DNA from 2 places in the Arthrobacter sp. CDRTa11 genome. Region 1 is predicted to be linked to the other one. Evidence: predicted binding sites of a transcription regulator. Region 1 holds the regulator's gene; the other holds the start of a gene.

The links. The regulator Rex, encoded in region 1, represses fermentation and respiration genes when NADH is low (regulators of the CRP and FNR family bind a similar motif). The targets are predictions, from matches to a motif close to CTTGTGAANNNNTTCACAAG.
Region 2: F8G81_RS14505 (glyceraldehyde-3-phosphate dehydrogenase) is a predicted target of Rex. The motif match lies at 1,693-1,712, and genes of this name have one in related genera.

What each region holds. Positions count from the first base shown of each region.
Region 1 is NZ_CP044532.1:4,154,829-4,158,297, reverse strand. Features, by position in the region: gene F8G81_RS18900 (HAD family hydrolase) at 1-549, opposite strand, end outside; gene F8G81_RS18895 (glutaredoxin family protein) at 639-893, shown strand; gene F8G81_RS18890 (redox-sensing transcriptional repressor Rex) at 983-1,780, shown strand; gene F8G81_RS18885 (hypothetical protein) at 1,864-2,763, opposite strand; gene F8G81_RS18880 (hypothetical protein) at 3,060-3,469, opposite strand, start outside.
Region 2 is NZ_CP044532.1:3,223,083-3,226,551, forward strand. Features, by position in the region: gene F8G81_RS14505 (glyceraldehyde-3-phosphate dehydrogenase) at 1-1,439, opposite strand, end outside; RNA gene rnpB (RNase P RNA component class A) at 1,790-2,180, opposite strand; gene F8G81_RS14515 (YaaA family protein) at 2,280-3,044, shown strand; gene F8G81_RS14520 (zinc ribbon domain-containing protein) at 3,110-3,469, opposite strand, start outside.

The DNA of each region.
Region 1 (3,469 bases):
GCCCTGGACGGCCACTGCCTTTGCTGACCCGTGCAGGATATCGCCCACCAGCCGGCCGGTGTACATGCCGTCGGCGACCTCGCCCACAGTTCCGAGGGCGCCGGTCAGGCCAAGCCTGGTGGAGATGACGGTGGCTACCTCGATGGGCGTGGCGGTGACCAGCCACACGCGGCGTCCGACGCGGAGGTGCTGCTGTGCCAGGGCCTTGGCGCCGGGCCAGATCCTGGACGCAATCATTTCGTCATAGACCTCTTCGCCCAGGGCCTTGATGTCCTCCACCGTGATGCCGGCAGCGAGGGTGAGGGCGGAATCGCGGACCGCATGGACATCATCCATGTTCTCCCCGCGGGTGACGAACTTGAACTGCTGCCACGCGAATCCGGCAGCCTGTACGAACGTGAAAGCTCCGCGCTGGTGCATTTTTCGTGCCACGTGGAACAGGCTGGCACCCCTCATCAGGGTGTTGTCGACGTCGAAGAAGGCGGCCTCGCCGGTCTGCGGCATCGCGACCGGCTGGGTGACCACAGCGACGTACTTCTCCTCGGGCATGTGCATGAGTCTAGTCAATGCTCAGGGCCACTACCGTCCGCGCCGCCCTCGGCCGCGCTGTCGGAGTTAAAGGGCGATACGGTTAAACCATGGCCAAACCGGAGGTTGTCCTCATCACCAAAGCAGACTGTCACCTGTGCGCAGAAGCGCGCGACGCCGTCGGGCGGGTAACTGCGTCACTGGGACTTGAGTGGACCGAACAGCTGGTTGACGACTTGCCGGAGCTGCGCGAACGTTACGCCGAGGAAATTCCGGTGGTGCTGGTGGATGGCATCCAGCGTGACTTCTGGAAAATCGACGAGCTTAGGCTGGAGCGGGTCCTCCAGCGCGCCATGGCCGGGTAGGCAGGCGATCCCACGCAATGGCACAGCTTTGTTGGCACGCATGAGAGGGCTCTAGAGTGGAGTCACGACGCGACGCGATGGAGGGGAAAGTGACTTCACTGGATTCATCCCCTGCTGCTGTCCCCGCTGCCCCCGGCCTTCCGGGTGTGCCCGCGCTTCCAGATGTTCCGGGTGTTCCAGCCACTCCGGGTGTTCCCGGCGCCGTCCAGGGCGACCCAGCAGTCCAGGGCGACAAGGGCGCCACCGGAAAACAGATCCCGCCTGCTGCCGTAGCCCGGCTGACCCTGTACCTCCGCGCCCTGAACACGATGCTTGCAGAGGGTGTCGAAAGGGTTTCCTCGGAATCCCTGGCGGAAGCCTCAGGGGTGAGTTCGGCAACGCTCCGCAAGGATCTTTCGCACGTTGGCTCGTACGGCACCCGAGGTGTGGGGTACGAGGTGCAATACCTCAGCCGTCATATTGCCGCAGCCCTGGGACTCACCCACGACTGGAAAGTTGCCATTGTTGGTGCCGGTAACCTCGGCAAGGCCCTGGCGCGCTATGGCGGGTTCGAATCCCGGGGCTTTGATGTGGTGGCCATCTTTGACGCCGACCAGATGGTGGTGGGCAATGAGGTGGGCTGGCTGCGCGTCAGCGACGTCGCAGACCTTGAAGCAGTCCTGGAACGGACCGGCGCCAATATGGTGGTCCTGGCGCTGCCGGCAGCTGTTGCCCAGGCGGTCTGTGACCGGGTGGTGGCGGCGGGTGTACGCAGCATCCTGAGCTTCGCGCCCGTGATGCTACAGGTCCCCGACGGCGTCAACCTCCGGAAGGTGGACATGGCCACCGAACTTCAGATTCTCGCCTACCACGCACAACGGGCGCAGACCCCGGGCCAGACCGCCTAGTTTCCAGCGGCTGCGGGATCCACGCCCGTGGGAGTGGTCATGCTGTTTATCTGGGCCTCTGCCTGGGCGCGGGCCTGCTGAGGCTAGCGGCCGTAGGGGTTGCCCGGTGCGCCGTACGGATTGGCGAAAGGCTGCTGCTTGCGGAAGTAGGGAGCGGCTGCCGGAAGGTAGAGCAACACAATGGCTACGATTCCTGCCAGGGTTCCCAGGGTGCCGAAGCTCGGGGGGCCGAACACTCCGGCGACCGAAATGGCGGCCAAGACGGTACCCAGGATCCGGGCCCAGTTCTTACCCTTTCGGACGAAGAACGCCACCAGCGCATAGAGCCCGGCGCCGATGATGGCTATCACCACCAGGGTTCCGGCGATCACGCCCTTGATGTCTTCAAACGCAACTTCGCCCGCGGCGCCACCACTGGCCATGGCGTCCTCAAACTGGCGCCGCATTGTCGGATCGTCCAGCATGGCGAGGCCCATCAGCATGGAGATGACGTAGATAACGCCGGATGCAATCAGCAGCCAGAACGAAATATTGACCAGCTGGGGGACCCCGGAGGATCCTGAGCCCTGCGGCTGCTCGGAGGGGTACTGACCATAAGGCGACTGCCCGTAGGGCGACTGACCATACGGCTGCTGGCCATAGGGGGCCGGCGGGTTCTGGCCGTAAGCGGGTGGCTGTGAGGGGTTCTGCCCGTACTGCGGTGTAGCCGGGTTCTGGCCGTATTGCGGCGCGTTCTGCCCGTACTGCGGACTGTTGTCCCCGGATTGAGGGGAGTTTTGGCCGTACTGTGGGGCGTTCTGCCCGTATTGGGGGGCGTTCTGGCCATACTGCGGTGCGTTCTGCCCATACTGAGGGGCGTTGTCGCCGGACTGTGGCGACGGGTGACCAAACTGGGGCGCATTCTCGCCGTAACGCGGAGCCTGCGGCTGGCCGCCGGACTCAGGCTCGTTGGGAGTCGGAGGCGGGACAGGAGGAGTGCTCATGGACGGTCCTTTGCATGTCGAGTTGTTGACGGCTGCCGGGATCGGTTCACTGGCCCTACCCCAGCGTGGCTTAAGTCCACCGTACCCCCGGGCGGGCCCGCAGTGGGTCATTCCAGAGAGGTATTCCGCTGAACATGGTTTCGCACGGTGAGCAGGGGCTATGGGGGCAGGAGCGTTGGCGGGGGAGCGGACCGGCCGGGCGATCTTGTCCGCCGGAACTGAAGCCGCCACAAGAAAGGCCGCAGCCGGTGATCCGGGCTGCGGCCTTTGTAACGTGAACCCCACTGAGGGCGGTGTTAGCCCTTGAAGTGTTCCTGGGATTGGGGCAGCCACATCATGACCGCAGCGGCCACGGCAGCCGCGGAGCTGAGGAGGCTGAGATTGAAGAACACAAGGTTTGCGAAGAAGCCCATCACGGCCAGGCCGCCCAGGATGGAGAGGACAAGGCGGGCCCACCGTGCACCCTCCTTCAGCCGGATGGCGATGAACACGTACAGGGCCGCGAAGATGAGCTGGAAGACAAATCCGCCAATCCCTGCCCCCATCATCATGCCGCCGAAGGCGCTGCTGACGGTGAACATGTTGACCAGGCTGAAGACGATCCCGAGCGCTGCTGCAGCGATCCAGAGCCAGTAGGACGTGACCAGCTGCTGCGGCACACCCTGGGTGTCAATGAACCGCTGCTGAATGTTGTCCAGGCTGAGGC
Region 2 (3,469 bases), 930 kb from region 1:
ACGGCGATAGCGGCCAGGGCTGCTGCGCTTTCCTTGGCGGGGAAGGCGGGCGGGTTGACCCCTGCCATCTCTTCCATGACGCGGACTACCTGGCAGCTGTAGCCGAACTCGTTGTCGTACCAGACGTAGAGGACCAAGTTTTTGTCGTTGGAGATCGTGGCCAGGCCATCAACGATGCCGGCGCGGCGGGAACCAACGAAGTCGGTGGAGACCACCTCGGGGGAATCGATGTAGTCGATCTGCTTGCGCAGCTCCGAGTGCAGCGACATCTCCCGAAGGTAGTCGTTGATTTCGTCCTTGGTGGTGCCCTTTTCCAGGCTGAGGTTCAGGATCGCCAGGGAGACGTCCGGCGTGGGAACCCGGATGGAGCTGCCCGTGAGCTTGCCCAGGAGTTCGGGCAGGGCCTTGGCCACTGCTTTGGCGGCACCGGTCTCCGTGATGACCATGTTCAGGGCGGCGGAACGGCCGCGGCGGTCACCCTTGTGGAAGTTATCGATCAGGTTCTGGTCATTTGTGAAGGAGTGGACGGTCTCCACATGGCCGTGGATGACGCCGAACTTGTCGTTGATGGCCTTCAGGACCGGGGTGATGGCGTTGGTGGTGCAGGAGGCTGCGGAGACGATCGTGTCCGAGTCCTGGATGGTGCCGTGGTTGATGCCGTGAACGATGTTCTTCAGATCGCCCTTGCCCGGAGCCGTGAGGAGGACGCGGGCCACTCCCTTGCTCTGCAGGTGCTGGGACAGGCCCTCGGCGTCACGCCAGCGTCCCGTGTTGTCCACCACCAGGGCGTCCTTGATGCCGTAGGCCGTGTAATCGATCGTGGCAGGGTTGTCCGAGTAAATGACCTGTACCTGGACACCGTTGGCGGTAATGGTGTTGGCGTCCTCATCCACGCGGATGGTTCCTTCAAAGGAACCATGCACAGAGTCGCGGCGCAGCAGGCTGGCGCGCTTGGACAGGTCCTTGTCTGAACCGCGGCGGACCACGATGGCGCGCAGGCGCAGGCCGTGCCCGCCGCCTGCCTTTTCGATCAGGAGGCGTGCCAGCAGGCGGCCGATGCGGCCGAAACCGTACAGGACGACGTCGGTGCTGGTGCGGTCGTCGCCGCCGCGCTTGCCAACAATCTCCGCCAGCTCGGCGCGGAGGAATTCCTCCAGGGTGGCGCCATTGGCCTCTGCCTTGAACTTCTGGTTGAGGCGGGCGATGTCAATGGCAGCAGCGCCGAGCTCAAGCCCGGCGAGGGTGTTGAGCAGCGGCGCGGTTTCCTCCAGCAGCAGCTCATCCTTGCTCATGCGGCGGGCGAAGCGGTGCGCCTTAAGGATGTTCATGGTGGACTTGTTGATCAGGCTGCGGCCGTGGATGCTGGTCACCACGTTATTCTCTCGGTACAGCCGGCCGATCACCGGAATCATGGCCTCAGCGAGGGCCTCCCGGCCCATCCATGTATCAAGACAAGAATCTGACGTCTGGCTCACAGAACTACCTTCCTCGGTTCAGCCGCATACGTCCTCGTAGGCGGTTGTCGCCACCTGATGATGTCCAGGGGCACCGGCACCGGCGGGATTCGGTCCACCCCTGGTGCCTGGGTCGTGTGCAAAGAAAAACCGCCGGCTGCGAACGCAACTCCGGCGGAGAACTTCTACGTCCGTGTTCCATTCTAGATTGGCGCGGGCTGCTCTGAAGGGCTTGTGTCGCGTGAAATCTCTCACATGGGCCTCATCCAGGCATGGCCGGAGGTGGCCAGCGGCCCGTAAAAAGCGGGCCGTACAAGCAGCCCTAAGTGGGTGGGTGGATGGGCTGACCGATACGCCGGGTTCTGTGCTCCCGTGCCGTTACCAGCGCGGGAGTAGCGGCCATCCATCTACGAACGCCGTTGCCGGCGCCCTCCAGCGGCCTACCCGGGCACTCGGGCGAGCAGCCCTCGAACGTGCCCTGTATGGCCTTGCTCCGGGTGGGGTTTACCTAGCCTTCCCGGTCACCCGGGAAGCTGGTGGTCTCTTACACCACCGTTTCACCCTTACCTGCCCTTCCCCGCCCAAAGACGGGGAAGGGCAGGCGGTCTGTTCTCTGTGGCACTGGCCTGCGGGTTACCCCGAGTGGGCGTTACCCACCACCCTGCTCTGCGGAGCCCGGACGTTCCTCGAGCCACTTGCGTGACGCGCGGCCGCCTGGTCAACCCATCCGACATCCATTCTACGTTGCAACACCGAACCCACCGGACGCAGGGCCGGGCCGGAGACCGTGCCGTTCCTCCCCCGGGCCGCCGGTAAGATCGAACGGTGCTGATTCTGCTTCCCCCCTCTGAAGGCAAGACCCCTGCAGCAGCCGGATCCGCCGTCGACTGGCCTTCGCTGAGCTTTCCCGTGTTGAACACGTACCGGGCGAAAGTCTTGGAAGCACTGGGAACGGTCAGCGCGCACGAGGACGCGCTCACGCTGCTGGGCGTGGGTGCTTCGCTGAGGGACGACGTCGACCGTAACACCCGGCTGCACGCCGAACCGGCGGCTCCTGCGCACCAGATCTATTCCGGGGTCCTTTATGACGCCCTGGGTTACCGGAGCCTGACGCCGGTGCAGCGCCGCAAGGCGGATGAATCGGTCCTGGTGGTTTCCGCCCTCTGGGGAGCCATCCGTTTTGCTGACCGGGTGCCCGCTTACCGGCTGTCGATGGGAACGTCACTGCCCGACGTCGGACGCCTCGCCACTTTCTGGAAACCGCAGCTTGCAGAGGCCCTCAAGCCGCTGACTGCGGGGCATCTGTTGGTGGACTGCCGTTCCAGCACCTATGCCGCTGCCTGGACCCCGCCGCCGGCCCAGACCGTAGCGGTCAACGTCTTTACTGAGGTTAATGGCGTGCGGAAAGTGGTCAGCCACTTCGCGAAACATACCCGCGGCGAGCTCGCCCGGCACCTCCTGGCAAGGCGCGGCAACACACCGCAGAACCCGGCGCAGCTGCTGAACGCGGCAAAGGAGAAGTGGGAAGCCGAACTGGTGGAGGGTTCAGCCAGGAAACCGCACGCGCTGAACATCATCCTGCCCAACTAGGTCGCGCTAAGTGTCGTTTTGAGGGTTCAAAACGACACTTAGCGCTACTTAGTTGGGGGTGTGGGTCAGTTCCATTCGGCGGAGCGGACCAGGATGCAGCCGGAGTCGGGGCAGAAGACAATGTCATCCTCAGCCGCTGCCTTGATTTCCGCGAGGTCGCCGGGGCTCAGCTTCATCCCGGATGCCTCCGAGGTTCCGTGGAACAGGCGGGCCGCGCCCACGCCGCGTTTAGCCAGCGTCTTTTCATACACCGCAAGCATTCCAGCGTCCAGGCCGGCAGCAAACTCGGCACGCTTGCCGCGGAGAACGGCGGCTTCGGCTTCCAATTCGGCCAGTTCCTGGTCCAGTTCGGCCCGGATGGCGCCGAACGAGCCCTGGATGTTGTCCACGATCAGCTGCTGGGCCGCCTGCTTGGCGCGCAGGGA